3 regions of the Kitasatospora sp. NPDC048296 genome follow, and region 1 is predicted to be linked to each of the others. Evidence: riboswitches for the same ligand, from Rfam matches in the RefSeq annotation. Region 1 holds a riboswitch; each other region holds the start of a gene.

Evidence for each region. A riboswitch is a leader RNA that binds a small molecule or an ion and turns the genes downstream of it on or off. The one in region 1 is predicted to bind thiamine pyrophosphate.
Region 2: it holds a riboswitch for thiamine pyrophosphate, as region 1 does, so the genes downstream of both, ACGF12_RS00350 (purine-cytosine permease family protein) here and thiO (glycine oxidase ThiO) in region 1, are expected to answer to the same signal.
Region 3: it holds a riboswitch for thiamine pyrophosphate, as region 1 does, so the genes downstream of both, thiC (phosphomethylpyrimidine synthase ThiC) here and thiO (glycine oxidase ThiO) in region 1, are expected to answer to the same signal.

Annotation. Positions count from the first base shown of each region.
Region 1 is NZ_JBICZB010000006.1:18,033-25,113, forward strand. It holds gene pknB (Stk1 family PASTA domain-containing Ser/Thr kinase) at 1-289, opposite strand, end outside; gene ACGF12_RS06540 (thiazole synthase) at 390-1,187, opposite strand; gene thiS (sulfur carrier protein ThiS) at 1,191-1,400, opposite strand; gene thiO (glycine oxidase ThiO) at 1,397-2,572, opposite strand; TPP riboswitch at 2,576-2,688, opposite strand; gene ACGF12_RS06555 (NAD(P)/FAD-dependent oxidoreductase) at 2,831-4,033, shown strand; gene ACGF12_RS06560 (Rv2175c family DNA-binding protein) at 4,077-4,442, shown strand; gene thiE (thiamine phosphate synthase) at 4,442-5,089, shown strand; gene ACGF12_RS06570 (polyprenyl synthetase family protein) at 5,115-6,221, opposite strand; gene metF (methylenetetrahydrofolate reductase [NAD(P)H]) at 6,396-7,081, shown strand, end outside.
Region 2 is NZ_JBICZB010000001.1:69,692-76,772, forward strand. It holds gene ACGF12_RS00335 (MFS transporter) at 1-275, opposite strand, end outside; tRNA gene ACGF12_RS00340 (tRNA-Ser) at 440-527, opposite strand; gene ACGF12_RS00345 (S1C family serine protease) at 591-2,516, opposite strand; TPP riboswitch at 2,747-2,895, shown strand; gene ACGF12_RS00350 (purine-cytosine permease family protein) at 3,002-4,300, shown strand; gene ACGF12_RS00355 (glycerophosphodiester phosphodiesterase) at 4,380-5,204, shown strand; gene ACGF12_RS00360 (ATP-binding protein) at 5,593-6,030, shown strand; gene ACGF12_RS00365 (DUF5926 family protein) at 6,148-7,081, shown strand, end outside.
Region 3 is NZ_JBICZB010000001.1:333,632-340,712, forward strand. It holds gene ACGF12_RS01535 (cupin domain-containing protein) at 105-422, shown strand; gene tenA (thiaminase II) at 440-1,111, shown strand; gene ACGF12_RS01545 (DUF5326 family protein) at 1,306-1,506, shown strand; TPP riboswitch at 1,669-1,804, shown strand; gene thiC (phosphomethylpyrimidine synthase ThiC) at 1,799-3,613, shown strand; gene ACGF12_RS01555 (FAD-binding oxidoreductase) at 3,680-5,071, opposite strand; partial or broken gene ACGF12_RS01560 (SRPBCC domain-containing protein) at 5,545-5,811, shown strand; partial or broken gene ACGF12_RS01565 (alpha/beta fold hydrolase) at 5,845-6,522, opposite strand; gene ACGF12_RS01570 (SRPBCC family protein) at 6,542-6,988, opposite strand; gene ACGF12_RS01575 (VOC family protein) at 7,006-7,081, opposite strand, start outside.

The sequences.
Region 1 (7,081 bases):
GAACGTACTCCATGGCGAGGAAAACGTTTCCGCCGTCCGCGCCCTGGTCGAAGACGTTGACCACATTGGGGTGGGTGAGCTTGGCGACCGCCTTGGCCTCGCGGATGAAGCGGGCGGTGAAGGCCTCGTCCCCGGCCAGCTGGGGGTGCATCACCTTGAGGGCGACCACCCGGTCCAGCCGGGTGTCGGTGCCCCGGTAGACGGTGGACATCCCGCCGGTCGCGATGCGCTGCTCGACCCGGTACCTGTTGTCGAGCAGGGTACCGATCAGGGGGTCGTGCAAAGCCATGTCCACCCGGGGGAGTCTAGTGGTGAAGCCGCGCGCCGGACCCGGAGGACACCTCCTCCGGGCCCGGCTGTGCCCGGCTTGTGACACGGGACACCCGGTCTCAGAAGGCGGGCCGCTCCCGGGTGTCCAGGGCGGCGCGGCCGGCCATCGCGGAGGAGGCCTCGGCGTGGAAACGGCGCGGGATGCGGCCGGCCCGGTGGGCGAGCCGGCCGGCCTCGGCGGCGTGCCGCATCGCCTCGGCCATCAGCACCGGGTCCTGAGCGCGCGTCACCGCGGAGGCGAGCATCACCGCCGCGCAGCCCAGCTCCATCGCCAGCGCGACGTCGGAGGCGGTGCCGGCACCCGCGTCCAGGATCACCGGGACGCCCGCGCTCTCCACGATCAGCTGGAAGTTGTGCGGGTTGCGGATGCCCAGACCGGAGCCGATCGGCGAGCCCAGCGGCATGATCGCCGCGCAGCCGACGTCTTCCAGCTTGCGCGCCAGCACCGGGTCGTCGTTGGTGTACGGGAGCACGGTGAAGCCGTCGTCGACCAGGGTCTCGGCGGCGTCCAGCAGCTCGATCGGGTCGGGCAGCAGGGTGCGCTCGTCGGCGATCACCTCCAGCTTCACCCAGTCGGTGCCGAGCGCCTCGCGGGCCAGCCGGGCGGTCAGTACGGCCTCGCCGGCGGTGAAGCAACCGGCCGTGTTGGGCAGCACCCGGATGCCGTTGCGGGTCAGCACGTCCAGGACGGAGCCCTGGGTGGTGGCGTCGACCCGGCGCATGGCCACCGTGGTCAGCTCGGTGCCGGAGGCGAGCAGCGCGCGCTCCAGGACCTCCAGGCTGGGCGCGCCGCCGGTGCCCATGATGAGCCGGGAGGAGAAGGTCGTCCCGGCGATGGTGAGAAGGTCGTCGGCCATGGCTCAGCCTCCCTGGACGGCGGTGAGGATCTCGACCCGGTCACCGGTGTTCAGCGGCGTGTCGGACCACGAACTACGGGGCACCACAGCCTCGTTGACGGCGGCGGCTACTCCGGTGTTGGCCTTGCTGACGGTGGCCACCAGCTCGGCGAGGGTCGTGGCGGCGGGCGTCCGGCGGGGCTCGCCGTTGACGGTCAGGGCGATCTCGGTCATGCGGAGGCCTTCGTGGTGGAGTGGTCGGGGGAGAACCGGGCGGGCGTGAACGGCGCTGCGAGGTCCGGGACTTCGCCGGTCGCCAGGTACTCGGTGATCAGGTCGGCGGTCACCGGGGTGAGCAGCACGCCGTTGCGGTAGTGGCCGGTGGCGGCGACCAGTCCGGGCAGCGGGGTCGGGCCCAGCAGCGGGGCGTTGTCCGGCGAGCCGGGGCGCAGCCCGGCGGAGGTCTCCACCAGCGGGAGTTCGGTGATACCGGGGACCAACTCGTGGGCGTCACGGAGGAGTTCGTACACCCCGCCGGCGGTGACGGTGGTGTCGTAGCCCTGCTCCTCGGTGGTCGCGCCGATCACCAGCTCGCCGTTCTCGCGCGGCACCAGGTACAGGTGCTGCCCGCGCACGACCGCGCGGACGTTGCGGGAGAGGAACGGCCGGTAGGCGTCCGGGATGCGGAGCCGAAGCACCTGTCCCTTCACCGGGCGGATCGCGGGCAGCACGCCCTCGGGCAGGCCGGGCAGCCGGTGGCTGTAGGGGCCGGCGGCGAGCACGATCTGATCGGCGGTCACCGTCTCCCCGGTGCTGAGCCGGGCGCCGACCGCGCGGCCGTCCTCGACGAGCAGCTCGACGGCCTCGGCGCGCCGACCGACGACGCCCGCGCGCTCACCGGCCAGCAGCAGTGCGGTGAGCAGCCGCCGGGGATCCACCTGGTGGTCGTTCGCGACGTGCAGGCCGCCGCGCACACCGGGGGCCAGCATCGGCTCCAGCCTGCGGGCCTCCCGGCCGGTCAGCCAGCTCGACTCCAGACCGAGCCGCTGGTGGAAGGCGTGCAGTTCGCGCAGTTCCTCGCGGTCGTCGGAGTCCAGTGCGACGGCGATCGTGCCGCACCGGCGGTAGCCGGTGTCCTCGCCGCCGCTCGCCTCGGTGAGCTCGGCGGCGAAGGCCGCGTACCGCTCGTTCGAGGCCATGCCGAGGCGCAGCAGCGGCTCCTCGCCGTACTGCAGCTCGGTGACCGGGGCGAGCATCCCGGCCGCGACCGCGGCCGCCCCGCCGCCGGGGGAGGGGTCGACCACGACCACGTTCCCCAGCCCGCGCTGCGCGGCGCGCCACGCGACGGCGAGGCCGACGATGCCCCCGCCGATCACCAGCACGTCGGCGCGGTCGCCTGATGGCAAGCGTGACAAAGCTGCTCTTCTCCCTTCGCCGGTATGACCCGGATCAGGTTCGGACGGTCGCGGGCCGTGCCAGCCCGCCTCTCAGCCCGGTACGCCGGGCTCCCGTGTGGTGCACCCACCTTAACGCCGGGGGTCGGCCCGGCCGAAGGGCCGTGTGAGGGGTGGGACGGGTGAGCAGGATGGTTGCCGCCCGCCCCGCCCCCGCAGGGCCTGTCTTCGAACTCCCGCCTGCCGGGTGCCGCCGCGGCGCTGAGTACAGTGACGGGCGTGGCAGAGCTGAGCGGAACGGATCAGGTGGTCGTCGTCGGGGCCGGGCTGGCCGGGGCGCAGTGCGCCCTGAAGCTGCGGCAGGGCGGCTGGCGGGGGCGGATCACCCTGGTCGGCGAGGAGCCGCACGCGCCGTACGACCGGCCGCCGCTCTCCAAGGACGTGCTGCTCGGCAAGGCCGACGCCACCACCCTGGACATCGACTACGGGCAGCTCGGCATCGAGCTGCTCACCGGTCGTCGCGCCACCGGCCTCACCCCGGGCGTGCTGCACACCGACGGCGGCGACCTCCCGTACGACTCGCTGGTGATCGCCACCGGCGCCACTCCGCGCGCCCTGCCCGGTGCCGAGCGCGCCCACGTGCTGCACACCCTGGACGACGCCCTGGCGCTGCGCGCGCTGCTGCGCCCCGGGCTGCGGCTGGTCCTGGTCGGCGCGGGCTGGATCGGCGCCGAGGTGTCCACCGCCGCGCGGCAGGCCGGCTGCGAGGTGACCGTGGTGGAGGCCGGCCCGGCGCCGGTGCCGGGCGCGCTGCCGACCGGGGTCGGCTCGGCGATGGCCGCCTGGTACGCCGAGGCCGGGGTCGAGCTGCGCTGCGGGGTCGGCGTGGCCGCCGTCGAGCCGGGCGCGGTGCTGCTGGCGGACGGCTCGCACCTGCCCGCCGACGAGGTGGTGGTCGGCGTCGGCGCCCGGCCCGCGACCGGCTGGCTGGCCGGCTCGGGCGTCGAGCTGGACGAGGCCGGGGCGGTCCTGGTGGACGAGCGGCTGCGCACCGGCCTGCCCGGGGTCTTCGCGGCCGGGGACTGCGTCAGCTACCCGTCGGCCCGCTCCGGTGCCCGGCTGGCCGTGCAGCACTGGGACCACGCGCTGCAGTCCGGCGAGGCCGCGGCCGCCGCCGTGCTGGGGGCCGACGCGCCGTACGATCCGGTGCCGTACTTCTGGTCCGAGCAGTTCGGCCGGATGGTCCAGTACGCCGGCCGGCACGCCGAGGGCGACGAGCTGCTGTGGCGCGGCAGCCCGCAGGACGCGGCCTGGTCGGTGCTCTGGCTGCGTGACGGGGCGCCGAGCGCGCTGCTGGCGGTGGACCGGCCGCGCGACCTGACCCAGGGGCGGAAGCTGATCGAGCGCGGGGCGGTGCTGGACCCGGCCCGCGCGGCGGACCCGACGGTGGCGCTGAAGGCTGCCACCAGCTAGGGGGCGTGTGCGTGGCGGGGGGCAGAGGTGGCAGTCTGGTGCCGTGAGTGAGATCGATGCCAAGACTGAAGCCCTGGTCCCCGAGTGGCTGTACCTCCCCGACATCTCCGAGCGGTGGGGTGTGGTGGTCACCGAGGTCCGCAACATGGTCAAGCACGGTGACCTGATCGCCGTCCGCCGCGGCCCCAACAAGTCGCTGCAGGTCCCGGCGGCGTTCGTCGACGAGACCGGCCCGGTCAAGCACCTGGTCGGACTGCTGACGGTGCTGCGGGACAGCGGGTTCTCCGACGCGGAGATCATCGAGTGGATGTTCACCGAGGACCCGTCGCTGCCCGGCACCCCGGTGCAGGCGCTGTGGGAGAACCGTGCCACCGAGGTCAAGCGCCGCGCCCAGGCCATGGCCCTGTGATGAGCGGCCTGCGCTCCCGCTTGGCCGACGCCCGGCTCTACCTGTGCACGGACGCCCGCCGCGAGCAGGGCGACCTCGCCGAGTTCCTGGACGCGGCGCTGGCCGGTGGCGTGGACATCGTCCAGCTCCGCGACAAGGGCCTGGAGGCCAAGCAGGAGCTGGCGGCCCTGGAGGTCTTCGCCGACGCCTGCCGCCGCCACGGCAAGCTGCTGGCCGTCAACGACCGCGCCGACGTCGCCCACGCGGCCCGGCCGGACGTGCTGCACCTCGGCCAGGACGACCTGCCGGTGCCGGCCGCCCGGGCGATCCTCGGTGAGGACGTGCTGATCGGACGGTCCTGCCACGCCGAGTCCGAGGTGGACGCGGCGGTCGCCGAGCCGGGCGTGGACTACTTCTGCACCGGCCCGGTCTGGCCGACCCCGACCAAGCCGGGCCGCCCGGCGCCGGGCCTCGGCCTGGTGTCGTACGCGGCGAAGCAGCCGACCGACCGGCCGTGGTTCGCGATCGGCGGGATCGACCTCGGCAACCTGGACGAGGTGCTGGCCGCCGGGGCCCGCCGGATCGTCGTGGTCCGGGCCATCACCGCGGCGCAGGACCCGCAGGCGGCCGCCGCCGAGCTGTCCCGCCGGGTGCGCGCGGCGCTCTGACCGCCTCCGGGGCCGTCGCCGTCCGTCAGTACTTGCGGACGGTGGCGGCCTCGGCCAACGCCAGCAGCACCGTACGGGCCCGCTCGTCGGCGAGCGGCGCCGCCTCCAGCGCGGCCAGCGACTGCCGCATCAGCTCCTCGATCCGGCGCTCCACCAGCTCGGGCGCGCCGCTGCGGGCGACCAGCTCGCGCAGCTCGACGACCTCCTCGGCGGCCAGGTCCGGCGCGCCGAGCCGGGCGTCCAGGTGCCGGGCGTCGGCGGGCGACAGGGCGCGCATCGCGTGCGCGACCAGCAGGGTGCGCTTGCCCTCGCGCAGGTCGTCCCCGGCCGGCTTGCCGGTGACGGCCGGGTCCCCGAAGACCCCGAGCAGGTCGTCCCGCAGCTGGAAGGCCTCGCCCAGCGGCAGCCCGAACGCCCCGAACGCCTCGACCAACTCCGGCCCGGCCCCGGCGAGCAGGGCGCCGACCTGCAGCGGTCGCTCGATCGTGTACTTCGCCGACTTGTAGTGCAGGACGGTCTGCGCGCGGTCCAGCGCGCCCTCGTCGGTCGAGTCGCCGGCCACCGGTTCCAGCACGTCCAGGTACTGGCCGACCATGACCTCGGTGCGCATCAGGTCGAACACCGGCTTGGCGGCCAGCACGGCGGCCGGGTCCAGTCCGGAGCGCAGGAACAGCTCGTCGCACCAGATCAGCAGCAGGTCGCCGAGCAGCACCGCGGCCGAGGTGCCGTACTGCTCGCGGTCGCCGCGCCAGCCGCTGTCCCGGTGCAGGGCCTCGAAGCGGCGGTGGACGGAGGGCAGGCCGCGGCGGGTGTCGCTGCGGTCCATCAGGTCGTCGTGCACCAGGGCGCTGGCCTGCAGCAGCTCCAGCGCGGCCGCCGCGTTGGCGATCCCCTCACCGGCGGCCGGGCCGCCGGCGCCGCGCCAGCCCCAGTAGCAGAAGGCCGGGCGCAGCCGCTTGCCGCCGTCCAGCAGGAAGTCGCGCAGCGCGTCGGAGGCGGGCACCAGTTGCGGCGAGATCTTGCCGAGCAGCGCGGACTGGCCGTCCATGAACGCGGCGAGGGCGGCGTTGACGCGCGCGCGGACGTCCTCCACGTCAATGGGGTTGGCCGGCCGGTTGCTGGACGAGGTCACGATGATGCTCCGCTGGTTCGCTGGGGTGCAGCAAGCGTAGCGGGGGAGCCGGGAACGGGCGTGCGAGCGGGATCCCGGGGGCGCCCGGGAGGCAAGCGCAGAGGGGTCCACCTATTGTCCCGCATCGTGGGATCGAGTTGCCCGGCCCCTTCGACCGCCGGATAACCTGCCAGCATGGCACTCGGCATCGCTTCCACGAGACCGGATCGCGCGCAGACGGTCCGCGAGCTCCTGGCGGCCGGAAAGCGCTCCTTCTCCTTCGAGTTCATGCCGCCCCGCAGCGAGGTCGGCGAGCAGAAGCTGTGGGACGCCATCCGCCGGCTCGAACCGCTGGACCCCAACTTCGTCTGCATGACGTACGGCGCCGGCGGCTCCTCCCGCGAGCGCACCGTCAACATGGTCGGCCGGATCGCCACCGAGACCACGCTCACGCCGGTCGCCCACCTGACCGCGGTGGACCACTCGGTCGCCGAGCTGCGCAACATCATCGGCCAGTACGCCGACCAGGGGGTGCGGAACATCCTCGCGGTCCGCGGCGACCCGCCCGGCGACCCGATGGGCGACTGGATCCGGCACCCGGACGGTGTCACCTACGCGTACGAGCTGGTGGAGCTGATCAAGGGCATCGGCGACTTCTGCGTCGGCGTCGCGGCCTCGCCGAACCGGCACCCGCGCTCGGACGACTGGGACGAGGACATCCGGCACTTCGTCGCGAAGATCCGCTCCGGCGCGGACTACGCGATCACCCAGATGTTCTTCGAGGTGGACGACTACCTGCGGTTCCGCGACCGGGTGACCGCCGCGGGCTGCGAGACGCCGATCATCCCGGAGATCATGCCGGTGACCAACGCCAAGCAGTT
Region 2 (7,081 bases), on a different contig from region 1:
GCGGCCGTCGCGACCAGCATCACCGCGTCCCCGGCGAGCATCACCCGACGGGCGCCGAACCGGTCCGCGACCGCACCACCCAGCAGGACCAGCACGGTGCGCGGGACGGTGATCGCCGTCAGGACCAACCCGGCCGCCCCACCGCCGTGCGCGGAGGCGGCCCAGCCGAGAGCGAAGTACAGCGCGGCATCGCCCAGCAGCCCGGCCTGGGCGCCGGCCAGCCAGAGCAGGTACGGACCGGGCAGCGGCGCCCGCGCGGTGGTGGCGGTGGTCATGCCGGGGGACGCTAGGACCCTCGACCTGGTCGAGGGCAAGCACGGCCCACCGGCGAAGCACCGGCTTCAGGGACGACCCCGGCCGCCGGACCGCTCCGGAAAACACCGAGGGCGGGTGCCGAGTGGTCTCGGCACCCGCCCTGAGCAGGTGGTTCTCCTACCGGCGGAGAGCGTGGGATTCGAACCCACGGTGACGGGTCACGCCACGACAGTTTTCAAGACTGTTCCCTTAGGCCGCTCGGGCAGCTCTCCAGGCGGAGGTCAGCCTAACGGGTCCGACGGGCTTCGGCGCACACGATTCCGCGCTCCCGAGGGTCACTGGTCGCCGTCGCGCTGACCGAGGGTGACCTTGGTGGTGTACGTCTGGCCGTTGCGGGTGTACTCGACGTCCACCGTCTCGCCCGGCTTGTGCGTCCAGATCCGGCTGACCAGGGCGGGGCCGTTCTCGATCGGCGCGCCGCCGAGCTTGGTGATCACGTCGCCCGGCTTGAGGCCGGCCTTGTCGGCCGCGCCGCCGGGGGTGACGGCCGGCTGGCCCTGGATGTCGCGGGTCTGGATCTGCGCGCCGTCGCCCTTGTAGTCGTCGTTGCGCAGCACGTCGAGCTTGGCGTAGACCGGCTTGCCGGTCTTGATCAGGGTGTCCGCGACCCACTTGGCCTGGTTGATCGGGATGGCGAAGCCCAGGCCGATGCTGCCGGCCCGGCCGTTGGCGGAGGCGTTGGACTGGATCGCCGAGTTGATGCCCATCACCGCGCCGCTGGAGTCGAGCAGCGGGCCGCCGGAGTTGCCGGGGTTGATCGAGGCGTCGGTCTGCAGGGCGTTCATGTACGAGGCCTGCGCGCCGGTCTCGTCGCCCGAGGCGACCGGACGGTCCTTGGCGCTGACGATGCCGCTGGTGACGGTGGACTCCAGGCCGTACGGCGCACCGATCGCGATCGTGGTGTCGCCGACGTTGACCTTGTCGGAGTCGGCCAGCGCCAGGGGCGCCAGCTTGCCCTTCGGCGGGTTGTCGATCTTGACCACGGCGACGTCGTAGCCGTCGGCGTGGCCCAGCACCGAGGCGCTGTAGGACGTGCCGTCGGCGAACTTGACGGTCAGTTTGCCGCCGCTGAGGGCCGGCGCGACCACGTGGTTGTTGGTGAGGATGTGGCCCTCGGTGTCGAAGACGAAGCCGGTGCCGGTGCCCGACTCGCTGCTGTTCTGCGCCTTGATGGTGACGACGCTGGGCAGCGCCTTCTGCGCGATGGCGGCGATCGAGCCGGGGACGGGCTCGTTCTTCTGGGTGTCGCTGGCCTGGACGGTGGTGCTGCGGTGGTCGTCCGCCGAACTGCTGCTGCTGACCTGGTTGGTGGCGACCACGCCGATCGCGCCGCCGGCCACACCGGCGACCAGCGCGACGGCCGCGAGCAGGGCCACCAGGCCGCCGCGCTTCTTGCGCGGGCCGCCGGGGCCGCCGGGGTGGTCGGCCGGGTAGCCGAGCGGGCCGCCGGGGTAGTCGGGGCCTCCGGGGCCGCCGGGGTAGCCCGCACCGCCGGAGGTGGCGTCATGGGCGGCGCCCCAGCCGCCGACCGGCTGGCCGGCGCCGAACGGGTGGTGGCCGTGCGCGGCGGGCGCGGCACCGTACGGCTCCTGCGCACCGGCGGGCGCGGCACCGTACGGCTCCTGCGCACCGGCGGCGGGCACGCCGTGGGACGGGGTCGCGTACGGGTTGGCGGCCGGCGGCAGGGCCGGGGCCACCGGGGCCGCGACCGGAGCAGCGGGGGCCGCGGCAGCGGGCGCGGGCGCGACGGGCGGCGCGGGCGGCAGGACCGGCGGCGGGGCGTCGATGTAGCCGGTGACCGGGTCGACGGCGTGCTCCTCGGCGGCGGGCGCCGCCGGGGCCTCCGGCGCGGGGACCTTGGTGAAGGCCACGGTGGGCTTGTGACCGCCCTCGGCCGGGGCGGCCGCAGCCGGGGCGGCCTCGACCTGCTCGGGCCCGGCCTCCGGCGCGGTCTCCGGCTCCGGGACGCGGCTGAACGCCATCGTCGGCTTGTGCCCGCCGTCGCCCGCGGCGGCGGCCGACGCCGCGTCAGCGGCTTCCGGCGCGGCCTCGGGCTCGGGCTCGGGAACCCGGCTGAACGCCATCGTCGGCTTGTGGCCGCCCTGAGCGGTGCCGTCGGAAACGGGCCCAGCCGTCTCCTCGGGGCCCGCGGGCTGCTCCCCCTGCGGCCCGGTGGGCCCAACCTCGCGCTCGGTGCTCACGGACGACCTCCATAGCTGACAGAACCAAGGACCATAGTTTTTCGCACTGTCGATTCGATTGCCGTAAGGACCCCTCTGAAGAACTCATAAGAATCCTTAGCCGACACCGACGACAGCGATGACGGCGACGGTCGGGGAGCCCCCCTCCCTCCGCCCGGGCGTTCCGCGATGCGGACCGCACACCCCGTGGCCTTTGGCGTTCGTACCCGTGCCGGTTAGCCTGTCGCTCCAAACTGACACGCGGGAGCTTGGACCGACCAGGCTGAGAGTGCGCATGTCGACCGTACGCCAAGTGGGACACCGGCGAACCGTCGAGGGGGCGCTGACCGCCGGAACCTGTCCGGGTAATGCCGGCGTAGGGAGTATCGGCCATGCCGCCTGCTTCGCCATCCTCTTCTTCGAGCGCGTCCACGTCCAAGGATTTCCTTGATCGTCCCGCGGGCGCGACCGCCCCCGGCACCGACGGGCGTGTCGAGGCGCCACTGGTGCTGGACACCGAGCCGCCGCGCACCCTGCGCTTCCGGGACCACTTCGCGCTCTGGATGAACCTGGGCGTCAGCCTGATCGGCTTCTCCACCGCCGCCACCGTGCTCGGCGAGAAGGGCAGCGAGCTGTCGCTGGCCGCCGCGGTGACCGCGATCGTGGCCGGTACGGCGGTCGGCACCGCGATGCTCGGCGTGGCCGCGCTGATCGGCGCCCGGACCGGCGCCCCCGCGATGGCCAACCTGCGCGGGCTGTTCGGCACCCGGCTGTCCTACCTGCCGACCGTGCTGAACATCGTCCAGTGCATCGGCTGGGGCGTGTTCGAGCTGCTGACCATCTCGGCGGGCGCCCAGACCGTCGCCCACACCACCGGCTACCGCTGGCTGTTCGTGCTGGCCGCGGGCGCGCTGACCACCGCGCTGACGATCTGGCCGCTGGGCGCGATCGCGGTGCTGCGCCGCTTCGTGGCCGGGGCGGTCGCGGTCGCGATGGTGTACTTCACCGTCCAGTTGGGCCGTCAGGGCGTACCGGACCCGGGCGCGGGCAACTGGCACGGCTTCCTGGGCGCCACCGACGCGATGATCGCGGTGTCGATCTCCTTCGTCCCGATGGCCGCCGACTACACCCGGCACTCGCGCACCGCGGGCTCGTCCTTCTGGGGGAGCTTCTCCGGCTACACCGTCGCCCAGGTCTGGTGCTACGTGCTCGGCCTGATGGCGCTGCTGCAGTCCGACGGCGACCCGAGCCGGATCTTCGACTCCTTCCTCGGCGTCTGGGCCGGCTGGCTGTTCCTGCTGGTGCTGGTGCTGCGCGAGACCGACCAGTCCTTCGCCAACGTGTACTCGACCGCGATGTCGCTGCAGAACCTGCTGCCGCGGGTGGACCGCCGGGTGCTGAGCGGCGGGATCGGCGTGCTGACCACCGTGCTGGCACTGCGGATCGACAGGTTCACCGACACCTACAGCAACTTCCTCGGCCTGATCGGCTCGGTCTTCGTGCCGCTGCTCGCGGTGCTGGCGGTGGACTACTTCTTCGGGGCCGGCCGGCACGGCTGGGACCTCTCCGAGAAGGCGCCGTCCCGCTGGCTGATGCTGCTGCCGTGGGTGCTGGGCTTCGCGGTCTACCAGTTCATCGCGCCGACCGCGGTGGCCGGCTGGTGGACGGACTTCTGGACCTCGGCCCAGCGGGCCCTGCATTTCACCCCGCAGGAGTGGACCTCCGCCTCGCTGTTCGCCTTCCTGGTGCCGGCCCTGGTCACCTGGGCGCTCACCCCGCTGACCCGGCGCGCCGCCGGCGCCTGAGGCACCGGGGGCGAAACCGGCCCCGCAGGTTGGGACCGTCTTCGCCCCCGCGTCACCTCTGCCGCCTATCGTTGGGCCCGTGACCAGCCCAGACCTGTCCCCGTCGGCGGCGCGCACCGCGCCCTCCGTCCAGGTGATCGCCCATCGCGGTTCCTCCCACGCCCTGCCCGAGCACACCTTCGCGGCCTACCGGCGCGCGCTCGACGAGGGAGCGGACGCCGTCGAGTGCGACGTCCGGGTGACGGCCGACGGCGAGCTGGTCTGCGTGCACGACCGCCGGATCGGCCGGGTCTCGAACGGCCAGGGCACCGTCTCCGCGATGACCCTCGCCGAGCTGGAGGCGTACGACTTTGGCGCCTGGAAGACCGGACGTCCCAGCACCGACCCGGAGCTGCGCGGCGTGCTGCGGCTGGAGCGCCTGCTGGAGCTGGTGGTGGACTGCGGCCGCCCGGTGGACCTGGCGATCGAGACCAAGCACCCGGTGCGCTTCCGCGGCCGGGTCGAGGCCGAGCTGCTGCGGATGCTGGAGCGGTTCAAGATCGGCGCGACCCGGGAGGGCGACCGCCCGTCCGCCCGGATCATGAGCTTCTCCTCGATCGCGCTGAACCGGGTGGCCGCCGCCGCACCGGAGTACCAGCGGGTCTTCCTGATCGAACGGATGCTGCCGCTGCTCGGCCAGCTGCGCCCGGGCAAGCCGCTGCCGGGCGGGGCGCGGATCGCCGGCCCGGGCATCGAGCTGATCAAGGCCAAGCCGCAGCTGGTGCCCCGGCTGCGCGAGCTGGGGCACCAGGTGCACGTGTGGACGGTGGACGAGCCGGCCGACGTCGAGCTCTGCCTGGAGCTCGGGGTGTCCGCGATCATCACCAACCGGCCCGCGGAGGTGCTGGCCCAGCTCGGGCGGTGACCGGCCGGCGGGCCGAAGGCCGTACCGCTCCAGCCTGATCACTCTGGTCGGCAGTCAAACCTTCCGCGCACGGTATTGCCGGAATTCTTGCGTTCGGGCGACGGAGGGTGAGCACGGAATGACCTCTCGTCGACCCTGAGTCGCGTTGCTCGAAATGGACTCGCGGGATCCTCCGGCAGTCGTTTCCGACGCATTACCAAGGGGCATCCATCCCTCGGCATACGCTGAAGGAGGTCCGGGGGTGGCGTTGATGGTGGCGCGCGAAGTGCCGACTTCATCGACCATGGCAGTGCCGCACGGCCCAGCGAGTGTCGGGGTCGTACGGCGCCGACTGCGTCGAGATCTGGGTGACCGGCAGATACCGGAACCGGTCATTGATGATGCCGTATTGATCCTTTCCGAACTGTTGAGCAACGCCTGTCGATACGCCCGTCCGCTCGGCCCGCTGCCGGCCCTCGGCCGCGGGGCCCGGGCCGAGGTGGTGGACCAACTGCTGGTCGGCGTCCCCTCCGGGACGCACCCCGCAGCGGGCGGCCGGGAGCACGACGACGGTACGGGCGAGCCGGGCGGCGGCGTGCTGGTCCGCTGGCAGATGCACGCCGACGGCGTGCTCACCCTGGAGGTCACCGACGGCGGGGCGACCACCCGGCCGCTGCCCGCCAGCCCTTCGCTGACCTCGCGGGGCGGTCGCGGCCTGAGCATCGTCGACCAGCTGGCCAGCGACTGGGGCGTGCGCGACGCGCCCGGCGAGGTGACGGTCTGGGCGGCGCTGCCCGCGCGGGCCCGGCACGCCCGGCGCACCGGCGGCGACGCGCGCAGCGCGTAGCCGCACGTCCGCGGGCACACGCCCGTACGACGCCCGCCCCGGCGCGTTCCCGCGCGCCGGGGGAACGTCAGTAGGCTTCCCGGAGCAAAGGACCACCGTTCCCGGGAGAGCCGCACCATGGGCAAGAAGGCCGCCAAGAAGGCGCCGCAGCGCCAGTCCACCACCGCCGTCACGGGCGAGATCCCCGTGGTCGGGGCCCGCGAGGACTGCCCCTGCGGCTCGGGCCGCCGGTACAAGGCCTGCCACGGCCGGGAGGCCTCGCACGCGGTGCAGGAGCTGGTGCACCGCCCGTTCGAGGGCTTGGCGGGCGAGGCCGACTGGGTGGCGCTGCGCGAGCTGGTGCCGGCCGCGACGGTGCCGCTGACGCTGGCCGCCGGGGTCGCCGAGACCGCCGCCGGTGACGTCCCGTCGGTGACCCTGGCCACCGTGCTGCCGCTGGCCTGGCCGGCACTGCGCCGCCAGGACGGCTCGATCCTGCTCGGCCTGCAGAGCCAGTCCTCCTCCGGCGACCTCAGCCGCGACCTCGCGGACGCCCTGGAGCTGGCCCTGGCCACCGAGCCGGGCACCCCGGTGCCGGCCCGCCGGACCGTCCCGGGCGGGCGCCGCCTGCAGGACCTGCTGGACACCACCGCCGCGTTCACGCCCACCGTGCACACCGGCTTCGAGTTCTGGCTGGAGGACGCCGAGTCCGCCACCGGCGAGGTCGCCGCCTCCCTGGAGCGCGCCAACGCCTCGGCCATCCCGACCGAGAAGCTGGCCGGCCTCGACGCCGCCTACTGGTGCGGCACCCCGGACAAGAACCACCTGCGCTGGGTGATGACCGTGCCCGAGGAGAAGCTGCTGGACGCGCTGGCCCGGCTGAACGCCGCCGGCGAGGCCTCGCTCGGCCCGGACACCCGCCTGGTCGGCTCCTTCCGCGCGCACGGCCTGACCGTCCCGGTGTGGGACCTCCCGCTCGCCATGACCGCCGCCGACTGCGAGAAGCCGGCCGCCGAGTTCGCCGAGCGGCTCGCCACCGTCCTCGCCGACGAGACCCCGCTGACCGCCGACG
Region 3 (7,081 bases), on a different contig from region 1:
CCCAAGCCTGGCAGGCGCCCGGCCCGGGGGGAAGCTCCCGTCGGACGAGTTGGTGTTGAATGCACCTGGTCCACGCGGTGTACGGACGAGGGAGGACGGCAGCGGTGAAGCTGTTCCGGCTGGACGAACTGGACGCCGAGCGGGCGGCCAACGAGGGCGCGTACCTGCGCTTCCTGCGCGAGCCGCGGATGTCCGCCGGGCTGTACGCGCTCTCCCCCGGCGACACCGACCCGCAGACCGCGCACGAGCAGGACGAGATCTACCAGGTGATCAGCGGCCGCGCCGAGCTGACCGTCGGCGCCGAGACCGCGACCGTCGCGCGCGGCACCGTGGTGTACGTGCCGGCCGGCACCCCGCACAGGTTCCACCACATCACCGAGGAGCTGCGGGTGCTGGTGGTGTTCTCCCCGCCGGAGGACTGAGCGCTTAGGGTCGCAGCATGAGCACCAGGACCCTGACCGAGGAACTCTGGGCGTCGATCGAGCCGGTCTACGCCGAGATCCTCGCCCACCCCTTCATCGGCGGCCTCACCGACGGCACCCTGCCGCGCGAGGCCTTCCGCCACTTCGTCGTCCAGGACTCGCACTACCTGCGCGACTACGCCCGCGCGCTCGCCGTCTGCGCCGCCAAGGCACCCGGCGAGGCGGACGTCCGGGCCTTCGCCGACGACGCGGTCGGCGCGCTGGCCGCGGAGCAGGGCATGCACGCCGAGTTCCTCACGGCCTTCGGCGGCACCGCCGAGGAGGCCGCCGCCGAGCCGGTGCTGCCCACCACCCGGGCCTACACCAGCTACCTGCTGGCCACCGTCTACGGCGGGTCCTTCGCCGAGGCGCTCGGCGCGGTGCTGCCCTGCTACTGGATCTACGCCCGGGTCGGCGAGGCGCTACTCGCCCAGGGCTCCCCCGACCCGCTGTACGCCAAGTGGATCGCCACCTACGGCGACGAGGCCTTCCAGTCCGTGGTGCGCCGGGTGCTGGCGCTCACCGACCGGCTCGGCGGGGAGCTGTCCGCGGCCGAACGCCGCAAGGTGGTCGAGCACTTCAGGACCACCTCGCGCTACGAGTGGATGTTCTGGGACGCCGCCTGGCGCGGGGAGCGCTGGCCGGTCTGACCCCCGTCCGGGGGCGCCCCACCCGGTCGGTCTCGGGGGTCTCCCCGGGGGTGGGGATCGGGGTGATCTCGGGGTTCTCTCCGGGCCGTTGGGCCTCGTTCCGGGGCTGCGGCCACCGTACGATCGAAGCATCGAAAGCAAGCGGGATGCGGCACCGAGTCGGCGGCCGGCCCGAGGGGAGAAGAGGAACCGACATGGCTGAGCTCTGGAAGTCGCTGCCCTCCTGGGTGCGCAACATCGTCATCCCGGTGCTGGTCCTGGTGCTGGCCTGGAACATCATCGCCTTCGTCTTCGGCGTGGTCGGTGCCCTGCTGAGCATCCTGATCAAGCTGCTGGTCGTGGTGGGCATCGCGGCCGCCGTGGTGATCCTGGTGAAGAAGGCCGCGAAGAGCTGAATCCGCTCCGCCGCGCGGACCGCGGCGGAGCACCCCGGAGGCCCGGCACCCCGTGAGCGGGGGCCGGGCCTCGGCCTTTTCGGCCGGATATTCGGTGCGGGGGCCTTCTGGACCTGCGGCGATCGGCTCGCTACCGTGTTGGGCGTCATGTGCAGGCAACACCGCCTGCGACGCGGGAGCTCGGAGCACCGGGCTGAGAGGGCGCTGACCGGAACGTCGACGGACGGACCGACGGCTGCGTCGACCGCAGGAACCTGGACCGGGTAATGCCGGCGTAGGGAGTAGAGGTCAGATGACCACGTTCGAAGCACAGCCGCAGTCTGCCCAGAGCACCCCCAGCAGCGAGCGCACCGGCTACCCGACCCCGGCCTGGCGCAAGGCCTACCGGGACGGGTCCCGCCCGGACCTGCGGGTGCCCTACCGCGAGGTGCAGCTCACCAACGGCAGGACCGTGCCGCTGTACGACACCTCCGGCCCGTACACCGACCCGGCCTACGAGCCCGACGTGCGGCGCGGCCTGCCCGCCCTGCGCGACTCCTGGATCCGCCAGCGCGGCGACGTCGAGGAGTACGACGGCCGCGAGGCGCGCCCCGAGGACGACGGGATCAAGCACACCTCGCCGCGCGGCGGCAACCTGCGCAACCTGGACGCCGTCTTCCCCGGCCGCCCGCGCCGCCCGCTGCGCGGTCGCGGCGGTGTGGCCGTCACTCAACTCGCTTACGCCAAGCGGGGCGTGGTGACGCCGGAGATGGAGTTCGTGGCGCTGCGCGAGGGGCTGGAGCCCGAGTTCGTGCGCGACGAGGTGGCCCGCGGCCGCGCCGTCATCCCGGTGAACGTGAACCACCCCGAGGTGGAGCCGGCCATCATCGGCACCAACTTCCTGGTGAAGATCAACGCCAACATCGGCAACTCCGCCGTGACCTCCTCGATCGAGGAGGAGGTGGAGAAGATGACCTGGGCCACCCGCTGGGGCGCCGACACCGTCATGGACCTCTCCACCGGCCGCAACATCCACACCACCCGCGAGTGGATCCTGCGCAACTCCCCCGTGCCGATCGGCACCGTGCCGCTCTACCAGGCGCTGGAGAAGGTGGACGGCAGGGCCGAGGACCTGACCTGGGAGGTCTACCGGGACACCATCATCGAGCAGTGCGAGCAGGGCGTCGACTACATGACCGTCCACGCCGGGGTGCTGCTGCGGTACGTCCCGCTCACCGCGCGCCGCAAGACCGGCATCGTCTCGCGCGGCGGCTCGATCATGGCCGCGTGGTGCCTGGCGCACCACAAGGAGAACTTCCTCTACACCAACTTCGAGGAACTCTGCGACATCCTGGCGAGCTACGACGTCACCTTCTCGCTCGGTGACGGCCTGCGCCCCGGCTCGATCGCGGACGCCAACGACGAGGCGCAGTTCGCCGAGCTGCAGACCCTCGGCGAGCTGGGCCGGATCGCCCGCGAGCGCGACGTCCAGGTGATGATCGAGGGCCCGGGCCACGTCCCGATGCACAAGATCAAGGAGAACATGGATCTCCAGAAGGAGATCTGCGACGAGGCGCCGTTCTACACCCTCGGCCCCCTCACCACCGACGTCGCCCCCGGCTACGACCACATCACCTCGGGCATCGGCGCCGCGATGATCGCCTGGTGGGGCACCGCGATGCTCTGCTACGTCACCCCCAAGGAGCACCTGGGCCTGCCCAACCGGGACGACGTCAAGACCGGCGTGATCACCTACAAGATCGCCGCCCACGCCGCCGACCTCGCCAAGGGCCACCCCGGCGCCCAGGCCTGGGACGACGCCCTCTCCGACGCCCGCTTCGAGTTCCGCTGGGAGGACCAGTTCAACCTGGCCCTCGACCCGGAGACCGCTCGCGACTTCCACGACGAGACCCTCCCCGCCGAACCCGCCAAGACGGCCCACTTCTGCTCGATGTGCGGCCCGAAGTTCTGCTCGATGAAGATCAGTCAAAAGATCCGCGACGAGCACGGCGACGGGTCGACGGCCGTCTCCAGCGAGTTCGACGCCGACGCCGAGGCCGGCATGCAGGCCATGTCCGAGGAGTTCAAGGCCCAGGGCAGCCGGGTCTACCTCCCGCTGGCCGACTGACAGTCAGAAGCGCCGACCCCGTGCTCCACGCTCCGGGTCGGCGCTTCGCCGTCTCGGCGGCCGTCGTCATCCGGCCGCGCTCGTGGTCCAAGGCCGGATGTTGTGGTTGACGTGGAAGAGGTTGTCGGGGTCGTAGGTCTGCTTGACGGCGACCAGACGGGCGTAGTTGTCGCGGTAGTCGGCGGTCACCCGGTGCTGGTCGTCGGCACTCACGAAGTTGACGTAGCCGCCGGCAGCGGAGTGCGGTTCGAGGGCCGCGTAGTAGCCGCGCACCCATGCGATGTTGGCCTCGGAGTCGGCCGGGTCGGGCCAGGCGCCGACGATCACGGTGGCGAAGTTGGCGTCGCGGTAGGAGAAGGCCGTGCCGTCATGAGCAACCCGGTGGACGGCGCCGTTGAGCGGATAGACGTGGCAGGCCGAATTGACCGTCGGCACCCGCGGACCGTACGCGACGTGTGCGGCGATCGCCCCGTCGGTGAGCTCGGTGGAGAACGCGCCCTTCCAGTACTGGTGCAGCCCGGGCGGCAGCAGCGCGTCGAACATGCCCACAAGCGCCGGGTACGGCATCGGGCCGACCATCTCGGCGACCACGGGCGCCACCTCGCGGTACGGCCGCACAGCCCGCTCGGCCTCCTCCATCGGGCCGCTCCAGCAGGCGACCAGAATCGCGAAGGTGTCGCCGTGCCGGTCCGCCGGGATGAACGGCAGTGGGGGTGCGATCTGGAAGCCGGGAAAGACGCTCAGCTGCTCGGCGGCGTCGACGATGGCATCGCGGTAGAACCGCATGATCCCGGCCGTGTGTTCCAGCTCGTAGAGGATCAGCCCGGCATAGACGTCCTTGACGGGGGAGAGCCGGTACTCGAAGGAGGTCACCGCGCCGAAGTTGCCGCCCCCGCCGCGCAACGCCCAGAACAGGTCGGGGTGGCTCTGCTCGTCGACGACCAGGAACCGGCCGTCGGCCGTCACCAGGTCGACGGAGAGCAGGTTGTCGCAGGTCAGGCCCAGGCTGCGCGCCAGGTATCCGAAGCCGCCGCCGAGGGTGAGCCCGCCGACCCCGGTGGTGGAGATGATCCCGCCGGTGACGGCCAAGCCGAAGGGGTAGGTCGCCGCGTTGAGGTCCGCCAGGGTGGCCCCGCCCTCGACCCGGGCCGTCCGCCGTTCCGGGTCCACCCGGACACCGCGCATCCCCCCGAGATCGGCCACGATGCCGTCGTCGCAGGTCCCGTACCCCGGGGCGCTGTGTGACCCGCCGCGGACCGCCAGGTCCAGTGCGTTCTCCCGGGCGAAGTCCACCGCGGCCATGACATCGCCCGCGTTGGCGCACCGCACGACCACGGCCGGCTTGCGGTCGATCATGGCGTTGTAGACCCTGCGGGCCTCGTCGTAGTCCTCGTCGCCGGCAGTGACCACCGCACCGTGCACCCGGCCCGTCAACTCTTCAACCGTCTGTTTGCTCATGTGCGCTGCTCCTGCCGTGGGCCCCGCCCTGCCGGCGGAACGATCGGCGCACCTCGCCGACGGTCCCCGGTCGGCCACTTCTCACGCTACGCCGCGCTGGGGGACGGCCCCACCGGACGTGATGTGCGACCAACGACCGTCCGAGGAACGCGGCGCCCACCCGGTGGAGGACATGGAGCCGGCACCGGCCCCGGGAAACTCGTCGAAAAAACCTCCGCGAACAGCGATGAGTTCTCGATGCGGCCCCGGTCCACCCCTGTGAAAGCGACAACGCGACCATGGAGGAGACACCGAGATGACCGAGAACCTGGGCGAGCTGACTATCACCCGTGAGCTGGCGGGCACCCCGGCCGCTGCGTTCCAGGCGTACATCGACCCCGAGCAGTTCGTCCGCTTCTGGGGCCCGGTCGGCACCCATGTTCCGCTGGAGACCGTGACCATCGAGCCGAAGGCCGAAGGCCGACGGACGCTACGACAGCACCATGGTCATCGAGGCCACCGGCGACCGGTACCCGCTGAAGGCCGAGATCACCGACATCCGGCCCGGAGAGTTCTTCACGATGGTCGAGGAGGGCACGGGCATGCGCTCCACCCTCACCTTCACCGACCTCGGCGAGGGCCGCACCCGGGTGGTGCTGCACCAGAGCGACGTGCCGGCGATGTTCCGCGGCCCGGAGGCCGAGGCGGGGCTCAACTCCAGCTTCGGCCGCCTGGTCGAGCACCTCGCCGCCCAGCACTGACCGCCGGCGCTCGCCGTCTCCGCCTCGTCGTACCTAGCGGTCGGCGAGGAAGTCGAGCAGCTGGCGCGCCAGTTCCTCCGGCTGCTCCAGGTGCACGTCGTGGCCCGTGCCGCGAATGCTTGAGGCCACCGTGTCCGGGCGAAGGCGGAGCATCTCGCCCAGCTCGGCCGGCGGGATGATGCCGCGTTGCCCGAGTACGACGAGGGTCGGGCAGGCGACGCCGGCCCACTCCGCCCAGAAGGCGCGCCGGGCGTTCTCGGCGAGCGAGTCGACCATGACATCCCGGTCGAACCGCGGCCACCAGCCGTCGGCGCGCTGCTCCAGCCCGGCCGCCCAGCCGGCTCCGACCGGACCGCCGCCGAGGAAGTCGGCGGCGGTCTCGCGGGAGGGGAACGGGCAGGGCCAGGAGTCGAGCCAACCGCCCACCTCGGCCTGGACGCCGGGGCTCGCCGCGGCGGCCCCGGCCTCGATCAGGACGAGCGCGTCGACCTGATCGGGGTGGGCGGCGGCGGTGAGCATGGCGGTGTGACCGCCGAGTGACTGGCCGACCAGTACGGCCCCGCGCAGGCCGAGCGCGACCAGGACCGCCGCCGCGTCGGCGACGTAGGCGGCGCGCGAGACGTCGCCGGGCCGGCGTTCGCTGGCGCCGTGGCCGCGCTGGTCGACCGCGACCACGCGGTGATGGGGGCTCAGCCGTGCCGCGAGGGCGTCCCGGCGCTCAGTCGTCGCGTCATTGGGAGCGGGCCGACGTGCGGGTCGGTTCGGGCATGGGCGTCGTCGCGGCTTCCAGCGTGCGGCGGATGACCGCTGAGCCGTGTTCCACGAAGTCGGCGATCGGCGCAGCGAGAGTGTCCGGGAGGACGTCGGTGTGCCACACGAATCTCGTCCGGCCTTCGGCTTCCGGCAGGGCCTGCATGGAGGCGTGGTGGTGGGACGGATGGAGGCTTCCACCGATGACGGTGTAGGCGACCCGCCTCGTTTCGTGATCGAGGTCCACGAGCCGTTCGAGGACGATCGTGCCATCGGAGAAGGTGACGGTGCGGGTGTCCGAGCTCAGGCTGGTGTCGATGACGAACCCGGGTGCAAGCCGCTCGTGCACCGCGCCGTAGTCGCTGAGCACCGCCCATACCGCTTCGGGGTTGGCGTCGATGATGAATTCCTTGTGGATGGAGGCCATTGGCGATCAACTCCCGGTCAGGCGGCAGCGATGCAGAACAGGTGTCCTTCGGGATCGGCCAGAACGGTCCACTGGCCCTCCCCGGGTTGGAAG